DNA from 2 places in the Brevibacillus sp. NSP2.1 genome. Region 1 is predicted to be linked to the other one. Evidence: riboswitches for the same ligand, from Rfam matches in the RefSeq annotation. Region 1 holds a riboswitch; the other holds the start of a gene.
What was found. A riboswitch is a leader RNA that binds a small molecule or an ion and turns the genes downstream of it on or off. The one in region 1 is predicted to bind S-adenosylmethionine.

Region 1 (7,401 bases):
CATAGAAAGTGGTGGACCATCAACGATTTGGCGAAAGAATGTCAGCTCCCGGTGAGTACGATCTACCGCTTGTTGTACACGCTGATGAAGCACGGGCTGGTGGAGCAGGATGCAGCTACCAAGCAGTACACACTGGGGATCAAATGGATGGAGTTCGGCCTGCGCGTGCTCGACCGGATTGATTACCGCAAAGTCATCAAGCCGATGATCGAGGAGCTTGCCAGAGAGGTGGAAGAAAGCGTTTACTTCAGCCAGCCGAGCGGCCTGGAGTCGATTGTGATCGATCGCGTGGACAGCCAGCACAACATTCGCATCTACGACCAGCTTGGTTTGCGCATCCCGATGCACATCGGCGCGGCAAACAAGGTTGTTTTGGCGCACATGCCGGCAGAAGAAGCGCGGCAAATCGTGTTGCAGCTCGTCGGCGAGGAGGAGACGCCCGCTTTCATGGAAAAGCTGGCCGAAATCCGCAAAGTCGGCTATGCCGTCAGCTTCGCGGAACGGACGGAAAATACGGCTTCGGTCGCGGCACCTGTTTTTGATTACACGCAAAAAGTAATCGGCGCTTTGAGCATCGGCATCGTCACCTTCGATCTGAAAGAAGAGCGGTTGAATTATTTGATCGAGCGCGTGAAGGACGTCGCCTGCAAAACGTCGCAGCGGCTGGGGAGGATGTAGCTTTGCGATGTCTATATGCTGGAAATTTTTCTGCTATATGAAAAATATGGTCGAAAGCTCCTGGCGAGACTGTCAGCCCGAATGATCGGGGGCAGTCTTTTTGGGGCCAGTGACGGTTTGTGCTTTACGGGCAAAGCTTTTCGCATAATTACTGCCAAAACTTTACATAGTAACAGGAGGAAACGGTTGGGGCAGGAGGCGTTTTTGCGTGGAACTGTTCAGTGAGAGCTTGATTGTAGTCGGGCGTGTATTTACGATTTTGCCGCTGCTGTTGATCGTGACGCTGTTCATGGGAAAGCGTTCGATTGGCGAGCTGCCTGTCTTTGATTTCATGATTATCATCACGCTAGGCTCCGTGACCGGGGCCGATATTGCCGAGCCGAATGTCCACCACATTCCCATTGCGGTAGCGATTGTGGCGCTCGGGGTGCTGCAACGCGTCGTGTCCCAGTGGTCGATTGTGTCCAGGCGCTTCGGCAAAATGGTCACGTTTGAGCCAACGGTCGTTTTTTACAACGGAGAGTTTCTCGTCCCTCAACTGAAAAAGATACGCTATTCGCTCGATAACGTACTGCAAATGCTGCGGGAAAAAGACATTTTTGACCTGTCGGAGATTGAGATGGCGATCATCGAGGCCAATGGCCGGCTGACTGTCCTGAAAAAATCTGCGCAGCAGCCAGTGACGAGACAAGACCTGCAAATCCGGACTGCCTCGACGGGCCTCTCCCTGCCTGTGATCGTCGAAGGGAAAATATGTAAAGAGGCGCTGAAGTACCGCGAACGGGACGAAGGCTGGCTTTTGCAGGAGCTGAAAAAAAGCGGCGTCGCCATCGAGCAGGTTTTTCTCGCCACATTGAATCGGCAAAACGACTTGCTGTTTTTTGAGAAACATCCGGACAATCCGCAGCGGGTTCCGCCCGTTCAGCATTGAGAGGAAGGCAGACAGCATGCAGCGTACAGGCGCGCCAGGCTATCCCATTCAAGGAAGCCTGTAGTTTGCCGATTTCGTTTATTAAAAAATATTTTATCAATTAAAAATAATTTTAGAAGATAAGTGTGGTTGTCATCTCAATTAGGGAGGAATGACCATGCTTGTTTTCAAGGCGATGGAGCAATGTTCGGTGGCGGAGGCCGTTTTGGCCTACAACAGAGGGTTTTCCGGCTATTTTTTCGACCAGTCCAAAACGCCGGACACGCTTATCTGGAAAATGGGGAAGGAGGAACTTTCGCCTGCGCATTCGCTGGTTGCGTTTGTAATGGCGAGCCGGCCGGAATCGTGCTGAACGGGATATGGAACAGAGGCGGGCGAAAAATCGGCTGGAACGGAGGGACAGGGGTGGCGCCGAAGCACAGGCGCAGCGGAGTCGGGCAAGCGTTGATCGAAGCGACGTTGCAGATTTACCGCGAGCAGGGCGTGGAGCTTGCGGCGCTGGTCGCCATCTCGAGAACGTGCAGGCGGGCGGCTACGCGCTGTACAGGCGGATTTTTGATGAACAGGGAAGGCAAACGACTGCCTTGCTGTTTCAGTGTGAAGCCAGTCCCGGACGAGCAGACCGGGAGGCGATTGTCGCAAGCGCACTGGCCCATGTGTTTGCTCCGCTGGACCAGGAGCTTCATCGCCTCACCGTCAATTTGCCCGTCGCAAATGAGGCAACCACCCGAATTTTGCAAAGTGCGGGCTTTTCCACGCTGGCCGAGCAGGTTTTCATGACCAGGCCACTCGCCTAGCTGCTACTGCGGCTGATGGTACGGAAACGTAATCGTGAACTTGGTGCCGACCTTCGGCTTGCTCGACACGCTCACAGAACCGCCAAACGTGTGAATGACGTGATAGGAATAAGTCAGGCCGAGTCCGGTCCCGCTCGTTTTGGTAGAAAAATAGATCGTGCCAAGTCGTCTGATCTGGCCCTCGTCCATCCCGATGCCGTTGTCCTTGATGACGAGCAGGGCGTTGTTTTTTTCGATGAACAACGACAGGGAGACTTTCCCTTTGGCCGTCTCCGCGCATGCCTCGATGGCGTTTTTGATAAAGTTGACCAGCACCTGCTTGAACTCGTCGGGATTGGCCATGATCGTGACGGGCTTTTCATAAGCTTGCAGCTCCAACTCGACGTTGTTCATGTTGGCAAACGGCAGCATGACCTCGCGGACGACATGGAGCTGCTCGCATACGTCGATCAGCTCGGTGCGCTCCTTGAGCGGCTTGGACAGCGCCAGGTACTCCGTCAAAATCGCTTCCGTGCGCTGAATCTCGTCCATGCTGATGCGAATGTACTGATCGGTTTTCGCAATGTTTCCCGGGTCCTCCTGGATCAGGCGCAAAAATCCTTTGACGGCCGTGAGCGGGTTTCGCACCTCGTGCGCCAGTGAAGCGGCGACGTGGCTCATCGTCTCGATTTTTTCGTTTTGGGCATGGCGAATGAACAATTCCTTGTCTGATACGCATTTGCTAAATAACGACATCAACAGCCAGATGCCGACAAAATTTTGAACGGGAATCACAAGCACATGATAGGGAAGCTGATGGGATACATAGGTGGGAAAATTGAAATAGGTCAACCCCAAATCTATCAGGGAAAAAAGCGCACCCGTCAAAAGAGTAAACAGTGTTTTCCGATAACTGGCTTTGTAGCGTTGATATATCAGGAGGGAGATTGCAAACGTGGCGGCCATTACGAGCATGGCGACCCAGGTGCCTTCGCCGCCCAGATAAAAGCGGTACAGCGCTGATTCGATCAGCACGATCAAGGCGATTCGTACTCCGCCGTAGATCAGAGCGAAAAAGACGATGACGTGCCTGATGTCGAAAATGATTCCTTCGTTGACGCTCGAAGCGAAGGTCATCGCCAGAAACATGCAGACAGAGCTGGTTACGAGAATAAAGCAACGGCTATAGTTACGCATCCGGTCGCGGTAATAGATGTTGAACAAAACAAACGGTGTCAAGGCAAAAAACATTTGCAAGATTAGTTCTTTTAGTAGACTCATTAGACATCCCCATCGCAAATTTGCATGGCTTTTGCTTCAATCTACAAGGTTTCGACAAGACCTTACATAATTCCTCCAAAATTTGGACATCGAGTTGGGATTATTTTGGAGGACAAAAGCTTCAAAAACCTAGTTGACAGATGGGTAAAACAAGGATTATAGTCTGTATATATTAATACAAACGTTGCGAAAATAAAAACTACTCTTATCCAGAGAAGGCTGAGGGAATGGCCCTATGATGCCCGGCAACCTAGCTGGCAAGATCACCGTCTTGCGAGCCAAGGTGCTAACTCCAACAGGTAGCGATACCTGACAGATAAGAGGCGCGAATCTTGTCGATCAAGCCTCTTTCATCTGTTGAAAGAGGCTTTTCCTATTGGAAGGTCGTCGCCTCCTCAGCTTGAAGCTCAGCAGGAAGAAAGAAAAAGGGGGATTTTTCGATGAAAAAGAAACTGGGTCTTGTCACATCAATCGTACTGGCTGCGTCGCTGGCCTTGACCGCTTGCGGCGGGGGAGCGGACACCCAAAATCAGGCGGGAAGCGGCGCTTCCGGCGGCGAGAAGGCGAAGCGCATTGCCTTGATTATGCGCCAAAACGTCGGCACGTTTTCTGCCCAATACATTAACGGCGTGAAGCAGGAAGTCGAGAAAAACGGCGGCGAGCTGACCGTATTCAACGCAGATACCGATTTGTCGAAAATGGCCTCCAACCTCGATGCTGCGGTGAACCAAAATTTTGACGGCATCCTGATTGACCACGGTACGGCGGAAGCGCTGCAGCAAGGCACGCAAAAAGCGGTCGACAAAAAGATCCCGGTTGTGCTGTTCGACACCGATATCAAGCTGCCGGGCGTCCCTGTCGTCGAGCAAGATGACAACAAGCTGGCCGAGTTGAGCCTGGAAAAGCTGGCTGCCGATACGGGCGGCAAAGGCAACATCGTGAAAATTTGGGTAGCGGGCTTTGCGCCGATGGAAAAGCGCCAGGTAACGTATGAAGCATTCCTGAAAAAATACCCGGATATCAAGGAAATCGCCGCGTTTGGCTCGGCAACGAACAACACCGCGCTGGATACGCAAGCGCAGATGGAAGCGATTTTGAAAAAGTATCCGAACAAAGGCGACATTACAGCCGTATGGGCATCGTGGGATGAATTTGCCAAAGGGGCAACCCGTGCGATCCAGCAAGCAGGACGCACCGAGATCAAGGTGTACGGCATCGACCTGAGCGACGAAGACTTGCAACTGATCCAGGAGCCAAACTCTCCTTGGGTCGCGACAGCAGCGGTAGATCCGTCGAATATCGGACGCATTCACGCGCAGACCGTTTTCCAAAAAATGAAAGGCGAGCAAGTGCCAGACAGCGTGAAGCTGAATCCGGTGCTGGTCAAACAGGAAGACTTGCCAAAGGATAAAAAAGTAACGATGGGCGATCTGTCCCAATACGTACAAGAGTGGGGCAAGTAAGCAAATAGAGCTGGTTGGTTTGGCTATTCCCGTTGCTTTTGTCAACGGGAATCTTGTTTATTTAGGGGGTGCGAAAAGTGTCCAGCTTGCAGATGAAAGGGATTGTGAAGCAGTTTTCCGGCGTGCCTGCGTTGCGCTCCGTCGATTTTGAAGTCAAGGCTGGCGAGGTGCACGCGCTGCTCGGAGCGAACGGAGCGGGAAAAAGCACGCTGATGAAAATTCTTACAGGTGCGTATCAGCCGGATGGCGGCAGCATCGCGATTGACGGCAAGGACGTCTCGATCCAATCGCCGCAGGATGCGAAAGCGTTGGGCATCCAGTGCGTCTACCAGGAAGTCGATACGGCGCTGATCCCGTATTTGAGCGTGACGGAAAACATTTTGCTCGACCAGATCGTGTCCAAAAGCAGCAAGGGACTCATGAACTGGCAAGGGCTGCACAAGGAAGCGGAGAGCATTTTGCAAAGCTTCGGCTTTTCCATCCCTGTGCGCATGCTCGTCGAGGAATGTACGCTGTCCGAAAAGCAACTGATCTTGATTGCCCGCGCGACCGTGCAAAAAGCGAAGTACGTCATTTTTGACGAACCGACAGCCCCGTTGAGCACGAAGGAGAGCGAGCGGCTGTTTCTCATTATCGACCAGTTGAAAAAAGCAGGCGTCGGGATCATCTACATTTCCCATCGGCTGCCGGAAATTTTCGAAATCTGCGACCGGATCACGGTCATGCGCGACGGTCAACTGATTGCCACGAGCGAGACGGCCGCTACTACGATGGATGAAGTCATCGGGAACATGCTGGGCAAAAGCTTCGAGGAAGAGTTCCCGAAAGTGGAGCTGCCGATTGGCGAAGTGATCCTGGAAGCGGCCGGAGTGGCTGGCGGCAAGGTGCGCGGTGCGGATGTGAGCGTTCGCGAGGGCGAGATCGTAGGCGTCGTAGGACTTGTCGGGGCAGGGAAGACGGAGCTGGCCCGGCTGCTGTTCGGAGCGGATGCGGCCGAAGCTGGCGAGATCAGGCTGAAAGGCAAGGCGGTACGCCTGCGCTCGCCAAAGGAAGCCGTGGATGCAGGGATCGTCCTCGTCCCGGAGGAGCGGCGAAAAGAAGGCATTTTTGTCGAGGAGTCGGTGAAAAACAATTTGTCTGTCTCGACTTTGTGGAAATGGTCGCGCCTCGGGTTTGTCCGCAGGGGAGTCGAGGCGGGGCAAGCGCGGGAGCTGGTGCAGCGGCTGGGTGTGAAGACAGCGGACATCGGCCAGCTCGTCGGCCACCTCAGCGGGGGGAACCAGCAAAAGGTCGCAATCGGCAAATGGCTCGATACGGATGCGCAAATTTTCATGTTTGACGAACCGACCAAAGGCGTGGACATCGGCGCGAAAAGCGATATTTACCGCCTGATCGGAAAGCTGGCGGAGCAGCGCAAGGGCGTTTTGTACTTTTCCTGCGAGTTTGCGGAGGTGCTGGGCATCGCGGACCGGATTCTGGTCATGTTCGAAGGGAAAATCGTCCGGGAGCTGAGCCGGGCGGAAGCGACGCAGGAGCGGATTATGTATTATGCAAGCGGAGGTGAGTAACGTGGAAGGTAAAAAATTCAGCCTGTTTGATTTTATTTACAAATACGGAACGGTTGCGGTTATTGTTATCGTTATGCTGTTATTCAGTTTGACCAACCCGTATTTTTTTACGTATGACAACATTACGGACATTTTGCGCTCGATCTCGATCGTGACGTTTGTCGCCATCGGCGTTACGTTTTCCTTGATTGTCGGGGGCTTTGACCTGTCTGTCGGTTCGACGGTGTCGCTGACTACCGTCGTCTCGGCCTCGATGATGGTCTGGTACGAGCAGGGCGTGTTCGCCACACTGGTCGTTCCGATTGCGCTCAGCCTGATCGTCGGGCTGGTCAACGCGTTTCTGGTCGTCAAAATCCGGATTCCCGACCTGCTGGCGACGCTCGCGATGCTCTACATCGTCAACGGGCTGCACATGACGTATTCCAAAGGCTACTCGATCTACGCCAACATGCCGATGGAAGACGGTTCGATGGCTCCGGGGAAATTCCAGGAGTGGTTTTTGTGGCTTGGCCAAGGCAAAATTTTCTCGCTGCCTGTGCCAGTTATCCTGACCTTTTTGCTGGTCGCGGTCACGCACATCTACCTGACCTACACCAGACAAGGACGGATGCTGTACATGACGGGCGGCAATCTGGAAGCCGCGCGCTTGTCAGGCATTCCGGTCAATCGCTACCGCACGCTCGCCTACGTGTTATCCGCGCTGT
Region 2 (7,401 bases), 250 kb from region 1:
GACGAGCGAGCCAACCGGCGTCTTGTCAAAAAAGGACACCGGAAGCTTTTGCAAATGCGCAAACAGCTTCATCCGCATCTGCTGAATGATGCGCTGGGCAATCGTTTGCAGCCACAAAATCTGCACGTAGTTGAAGCCCGCCGACAGCAAAATCAGCGCTCCGTACCCTAACGACAGCCAGATGATCGGCTGCACGTCGTTTTGGTACATCGCCAAAACTTCTTCGCCCGTCAGCCGGATTCCTGTCGGAGCCGCACTCGTCCCCGCCGCATCGCCCGCCGTCACCGCAAAGCGCTCCCGGCCATTTTCCGGCTCGATGGGCGTGAACTGCTTCTCGCCGTTTTGCTCGATTTTTCCCTCGATCAAGTAATACGTCGTGCCTGCCGCAACTACGGTCGCTTCGCTCGCCTGGATGCTGCCGGGTGTCAAGCCCGCATCGGCCAGCGCATCCTCCCGTATATAGTAGCGATCGTTTATCGCAACCACCAGGTCCTCGGGCACCTGCGGCTTTTGTTCAAACTCGTACCAGGGCTTCTGGATGGCGAGGATGTGATTGTCGATCATCGCCTTGGCCAGAAATGGTCCCGCCAGCTCCGCACTCGTCCCGAGCAGAAGCAGGATCAGCGCTCCCCCTATTTGCTTTTGAAACGGCCGCGCAAATGCGGCCAGCCGCTTCCATACGTGTTCTTTCCCCACGAAACGCTCTCCCTCCCTCTTCACGGCTTAGCCGGCAACATCCCGCTCCATTTGCTGTCTGCGATACTGCTCCGCATACCAGCCGTTTTGCTGCATCAGCTCATCATGTGTTCCCCGCTCGACAATCCGGCCTTCGTCCAGCACGAGAATCAGCTCGGCGTGTTGCACGGCAGACAGGCGGTGAGCGGTAATAATCGTCGTTTTGGCGGCGCGCTCCTCGCGCAAATGACGCAAAATCGCCTCTTCCGTCCGGGCGTCGACCGCCGACAACGAATCGTCGAGAATGAGGATGCCTGCATCGAGCAGCAAAGCCCTGGCAATCGAAATCCGCTGCTTTTGCCCGCCGGAGAGGGTCACGCCCTTTTCGCCCACCATCGTTTGCAGGCCATCGCGGAACTGGGCCAGATCATTGCTCATTTCCGCCAGCTTGAGCGCGTGCAGTACCTCCGCCTCTGTCGCTTGCGGCCGGCCAAACGCTACATTTTCCGCAATCGTCCGCGAGAACAGCAAATGCTCCTGCGGCACATAGGCGATTTTTTCCCGCAGCGCTGCAAATGACAGTTTTTCAATCGGCACTCCGCCGACAAACAGCGACTGCTCCTTCAACTCGTATTGATGCAACAGGGCGCGGCACAGCGTCGACTTCCCGCTCCCCGTCCGCCCGACAATGCCCAGCGTCTCGCCTGCCCCGAGCGAAAAGGTGATGTCAGTGAGCGCAGGCTTTTCACTGCCCGGGTAGGCAAAAGAAAACTGGCGAGCTTCTACCGTATTCGGCGTCTCGGCCGTCACCGGGTGGGCGACTTCCTTCACATCCGGCTGTTCCACCAAAAGCTCGGAGAGGCGCTTGTGGGACGCTCCGCCGCGCTGCAGCACGTTGACCAGCCAGCCAAAGGCGAACATCGGCCAGATCAAAAGCCCGAGGTACAGGTTAAAAGCGACCAGATCGCCCAAAGAAATCGCGCTCGTAAAGACGAGGTATGTTCCATAGCCAAGCCCGATCAGGAAGCTGAAGCCGATAATGATCGCAATCGTCGGCTCGAACAGCGCGTCGATCCGCGATACGCTCACGTTGCGCTCCAGCGTTTTTTCACTGACCCGGCGATAGGCTTCAATGTCTTCCTTTTCCTGCACAAACGCACGCAGCACACGCACGCCGGAAACCGATTGCTGCACGTGGTCGTTCATCTCGCCAAACGCTTCCTGGGCGAGATAAAAGCGCTCGTGCAGCAGTCTGCCGTAGTAGGCGGTCGACCAGGCCAAAAAAGGCATCGGGATCAGCGCCGCCAACGTCAGCTTCCAATCGATGACCGTCACCATGACCCCGAGCGTCAACAGCGTCATGAACAGCGAATCGACCAGCGTGAGCACGCCTGTACTCGCCGTTTGCTCGATCGCCGGAATGTCGTTGGTCGCGACAGCCATCAGATCGCCGCTGCGCTTGCGATGGTAAAACGACGGCGTCATCCGCGTCAGGTGCGCAAACAGACGCTCGCGCAAAGTCCGCTCCAAAATCAGCGCACCGCCGTTGAGCAAGTGTCGCCAGGCAAAACGCATCGCGTACAGCCCGACACCAAGCGAGAGCAGGATCGCAACCGTCCTGGTCAAATCCTGCGTCGTCAAAGAGCTGTTGCGCATCGCATCGACCGTCTCTCCGATCAGACGAGGCGGCCAAAGCATCAGGACGTCGATGAGAAATAAAAACAAGATACCGATTGTGTACCGTTTCCAGTACGCGCGAAAAAACCACGATAGCTCCTTGAGTGTATGCAAGCAGATCCCCCTCCCATGATGTAGCCTTGTATGGAACTCAATTGCAGCCAGCGCTTTTCTCCTGGGCAACTGCACCTTTCCAGCGAATGGACAAACCCGGCTGCGCCAAACCAAACCATGGGCGAAACCGTAATTGTACTAATATATAAAAAAGGCGCGCGCATCACGCACCCCTTCTTGCTTCCTTCATCGTAATTTACTGAATTTTCTTTGTCAATCCAACTTTTTCAGCTACGTCTTGCCAGCCATTCTTCCTTCAACATGCTGTACACGGCATGGTCGACAAAATGGTCGTACAGAAACTCGTTGCGGCGCAGGATTCCTTCCAGTTGAAAGCCCAGCCGCTCCGGGATCGCTCTGCTCCTGTAATTTTCCGTCGCCGCCTGAATCGTGACCTTTTCCAGCCCCCACGAGCCGAAAATAAGCTGGTCCATGTACGCCGCCACTGCCCCGGTCATCAGTCCCTTGCCCTGGAACTGGGCGCCGAGCCAATAGCCGATCGCCGTTTTCTTGTTGATCCAGTCAATATTGTGCACGCCCAGCGTTCCGGCCAGCCGTCCGTTGTGCCAGATTCCGTAGTGAATGCCCTGATTGTCGTTATGCTGCTGGATCGTTCGCTGGATAAAATGGCTCGTATCCTCGACACGCTTCGTAAAATTCAGCCAAGGCAGCCATTCCTTCAGGTAGGGTCTGTTGGTGTCCGTGAGCCAGAACATTTCGGCGGCATCGGACAGCTCAAGCTGTTTGAGAAACGTCTCCTCATTAATCGGTATCCTTCTCATGCAAAAGCCCTCCTTATATTATGTAGATGCAGCGACTAAAGACTGGCAAACGACTGCTTACGCTCGATTATGCGACCGGAGCCATTGTTTGGCAAGCGGCAGGGACGCTTCTTGCGCAAAAAGCGCCCGCCAGCGAACTGGCAGACGCTCATGAGCGTGATTATTGTTTGCTTTTCGCAATCTCTTCCGGTTTGAAAATGCCCGTCTCGGTGACAATCGCCGTAATGTATTGGGCAGGCGTCACATCGAACGCCGGATTGTACACTTTGATGTCGTCAGGTGCTACCTGTTTGCCCAGGCCGTGCGTGATCTCCTCGGCCGGACGCTCCTCAATCGGAATGTCCGCGCCTGTCGGTGTTGCCAGGTCGACTGAGGACAGGGGAGCTGCCACGTAAAAAGGAATGCCGTGCGCCTTTGCCAAAACCGCTACCCCGTAGGTGCCGATCTTGTTGGCGACATCGCCGTTGGCCGCCACGCGGTCCGTTCCGACGACGACCGCCTGCACTTTGCCCTGCGACATCACCATCGCCGCCATGTTGTCGCAGATCAGCGTGACGTCGATGCCCGCCTGCTGCAATTCATACGCGGTCAGGCGAGCGCCTTGCAAGACGGGACGCGTCTCGTCTGCATATACTTTCAGATTCCAGCCGCGTTCCTTGGCCAAATAAAAGGGAGCCGTAGCCGTTCCGTACGCTGCCGTCGCCAGCGCCCCCGGATTACAGTGCGTGAGAACGCCCATGCCGTCTTGCAGCAGCGTGAGCAGATGCTCTCCGATCGTCCGGCACACCTCGGCGTCTTCCTTTTGAATCGCCAGCGCTTCGTCAAGCACAGCGGCTTTCAGCTCTGCGATTGGCAGGGCAGCGTCTTTTTTCACGCGCGCCTTGATCCGGTCGAGCGCCCAGAACAGGTTGACAGCGGTAGGGCGGGATGTGCCCAGGTAGTCTGCCTGACGGTTCAACTCCTGCCAAAACGCTTCGTACGTCTGTGCCTCGCTGCCGCGAATCCCCAGGTACAATCCATATGCTGCGGCCATGCCGATTGCCGGCGCGCCGCGCACTTCCAGGCGGCGAATGGAGCCCCATACTTCTTCTGCGGTCGTCAGCCGCAAGTAAATCGTCTCTACTGGCAAACGCGTCTGGTCAAGCAAGACGAGCGCGTCGTCTTCCCACTTGACTGGCGTTGTTTGTGTACTGGTTGTCATACTGTCGTTGCCTCCTGATAGTAGCGTGCGGTTACCTGGCGGACGATGTCCGTGATGTCTGTCGATTCGTCGACGTTGCTGCGGCCGAGAATCAGCGCTTCTCCGATCGCCAGCGCCAGTCGCTCGGCTTCTGCCCGTTTTTCATCGTCTGCGATGGTGTTCAGATCAGCCACTCCCGCAAGCCCGATCACGCGGCGCAAAATTTTGCAGCCGGCATAGCCCGCCGTGTCCTGAATCAGTCGCTTCACGTAGCTTTGCCACAAGCCTTCGACGTGAGCGCTGCGCTCTTTTGCCTGTTTGTGCCAGAGCTGAACGAACTGGGAAACGAATTCGTTCCAGACATCTTCCACCGTTTCCAGTAAGTATTCGCGGTACGAGTCGCGTTCTCCTGGGTCTTCTTGCAATCCGTGTTGACCTGCGTAGTTGAGCAGCAGGTTGGCGATGACCGCGCCGATGTCAAAGCCGATTGGCCCGTAGTAGGCAAATTCCGGGTCGATCGCTTTCAGGCTCGTCTCGGTGATGAAAATGCTGCCCGTGTGCAAGTCGCCGTGCAGCAGCGCTTCTGCGCGCGTGAGGAAGTCGTATTTCAGCTTGGCGATCTCCAGCTTGAGCGGCTTGTTGTTCCAGATCGCTTCCACTTCCCGGCGAATCAGCGGGTTGAAGTCGTTGGTCGGCGCATTTTCGTACGGATCGGTAAAGACGAGATCTTCTGTGATTTTGCACAATTCCGGATTTATGAATGTTCCGACGAGCGCTTTTTTGTCGTACGGATGCGCGCCCAAATCCGATGTGTAGAACAAGGTGTGCGCGAGAAAACGGCCGATCTGCTTCGGAAAAAGCGGATAGCGCTTGCCCTCAATCAAGCCTTTGCGCATGATGATGTGGTCGCCTACGTTTTCCATCACCGTCAGGGCCAGCTCCTGATCGAAGTGGTACACTTCCGGCACCAGGTCCGGTACGTATTTGTGCTGGATGCGAAGCGCTTCGCTCTCGATCCGGGCGCGGTCGATGGTCAGCGGCCACGACTCGCCCACGACTCTCGCAAACGGCAGCGCCTGCTTCACGATCACTTTTTTTCCGGTAGCCGACTCCTGAATATCGAACACCAGATTCAGGTTCCCGTCCCCGATTTCGCGGCTGGTCAGCTCGGCCCCCTCTGTAAACAGACCCGGCAAGCCTTTTACGTACTCTACTGCTTCCTGTTCAGTCAATGCGCGGTATGCCATGATTGATTACTCCCCTCGTTAAGTAGTTTCTCTCTATCTGTAGCGGACTGGTCATATCCCCCAGCCTTGCGGTCAAACGGTGTCATGCGGCCATCGGCGTTCGTGCTGTGACATACAAAAAGACCTCTTTTCCGAAGAAAAGAGGTCGCTGTCGTCACGTACAAATAACGTGTCATGTCCCCCTTATCTTCCAGACCACTTTTGTTTCTGCAGGAATTAGCACCGTGCACGTCGCTTTTTGCTTCAATCGCTGCTCGCGTTGAAATCGCGTCGTGTCGGTTGCCGGGTATCATCGGGCCAGTCCCTCCACCTTCTCTGGATAAGGTATCCAAACGTATGCGGTTTTGATTTAGTTTGAATCATACAACCTGCGGTTCCACGATGTCAACACTCTTTTTTTGCAAAAACGGCTCGCCTTCTACCAGCTATTCTGCGTCCCCGAGGCGGCGGGGCGCTCCCAGTTCCACCAGTCGATTTTGCCGACAAACGCGGCGGTAATTGACTTTTCCTCCTTGAGCCTGAGCAGCTCCTTCGTCGGCCCGGTCAGGACGGCGCCGTAGATGCGCACGCCTTTTTCCTGCAAATAGCGATAGCGCTCCTCGAGTTGCGGATTGCCGCCCGAAAGCAGCGCGTAGCCCATATCGCGCGCCAAGCTTTTTTGCTCGGTCAAATACTTCATCTCGCCCATGAAGGCGGCCATTCGCCGCTCGCCTTCTCCGTTCACCTGAATCGGCGCGGTTCCGTAATCCAGCTCCCGCTCGGCAAAGCCCCAGACCTCCCCCGGGCCGAGTAGCAGATTGCCGGCTTCCCCGTCAACTTGTTTCACCTCCACGCCAGTGTCGACGGCAAACCAGACCGTCTCCTGGTTGTAGCTGCTGACATGGCGGGAAACCAGCTCGACATACTGCTCATACGTCAGGAAGCTGTCAAACGAGATCGCCAGTTGGGAAACCGTTCCTTCCGGCAGCTTTTCCAGCGTCGTCCAGGCAGGCGTGCGCAAAAAGGACGTGTCTTCTTCCGGTTCTCCGGCCGATAGCGGATAGCGGAAAAACAGCTTTTGCTCCCTGCCGCCCCCTGTCCACTCCGGTCTGGCGCTCACGTTCCACAGCACATTCGTGCTCCGAAAGCGGCCAGCGCTTTTGGCCTCGTTGCCAACCTGCTCTCGCAGCTCCATGTCGATGCTGCCGTACAACAGCCCCACCTGCGAGCCGCTGCTGCCCACGCTCACGCCAGGCTGGGTAAAATTGACCATGTCCCGTGCCACCCGGAACAAATCGTCATGCATCAGCGTCCCCACCCAGCCGTTTACGAACAGCAAGAGCACACCCGCGAGGCAAGGAATCGCGAAGGCATAGAAGGAGGTCGTCAGCCTGTTTTTCCACTTTCCCCGTCGGACGATCGCCCGTTGTCTTGCTTCCGAAAGCCCTGGCGCAGCCTCCTGCTTGCCGTCTGTCCCTTGTTCTTCCCCGAGCAATAGCCGTTCCAGCCGCTTCCCGTACTCTTCGTCGTCTGCCAGTTCCTCGCCCAGCCGTTTCGCTTCCTCTCCCGTCAAATCCCCTCTCAGGTAAGCAAGCAGTTTTTGCTCGCGGTCATCCCCGTTTTGGTTCGTCATAGCCCTTCCTCCTTCCACAGTTGCCGCATCTTTTGCCGTCCCCGAAACAGGGAGCGCTTGACATCCGCCAGTTCGATTCCCAGCACCTCCGCCATTTCCGCGTAGGAAAACTGC

Region 2: it holds a riboswitch for S-adenosylmethionine, as region 1 does, so the genes downstream of both, mtnK (S-methyl-5-thioribose kinase) here and M655_RS03985 (sugar ABC transporter substrate-binding protein) in region 1, are expected to answer to the same signal.

The regions. Positions count from the first base shown of each region.
Region 1 covers NZ_CP048274.1:812,716-820,116, forward strand. The annotation lists gene M655_RS03960 (IclR family transcriptional regulator) at 1-678, shown strand, start outside; gene M655_RS03965 (DUF421 domain-containing protein) at 887-1,609, shown strand; gene M655_RS03970 (hypothetical protein) at 1,767-1,961, shown strand; gene M655_RS03975 (GNAT family N-acetyltransferase) at 1,955-2,389, shown strand; gene M655_RS03980 (ATP-binding protein) at 2,410-3,666, opposite strand; SAM riboswitch class I at 3,869-3,989, shown strand; gene M655_RS03985 (sugar ABC transporter substrate-binding protein) at 4,107-5,129, shown strand; gene M655_RS03990 (sugar ABC transporter ATP-binding protein) at 5,207-6,697, shown strand; gene M655_RS03995 (ABC transporter permease) at 6,699-7,401, shown strand, end outside.
Region 2 covers NZ_CP048274.1:1,062,889-1,070,289, reverse strand. The annotation lists gene M655_RS05185 (ABC transporter ATP-binding protein) at 1-696, opposite strand, end outside; gene M655_RS05180 (ABC transporter ATP-binding protein) at 724-2,466, opposite strand; gene M655_RS05175 (GNAT family N-acetyltransferase) at 2,694-3,248, opposite strand; gene mtnA (S-methyl-5-thioribose-1-phosphate isomerase) at 3,409-4,449, opposite strand; gene mtnK (S-methyl-5-thioribose kinase) at 4,446-5,675, opposite strand; SAM riboswitch class I at 5,856-6,001, opposite strand; gene M655_RS05160 (anti-sigma factor) at 6,094-7,287, opposite strand; gene M655_RS05155 (sigma-70 family RNA polymerase sigma factor) at 7,284-7,401, opposite strand, start outside.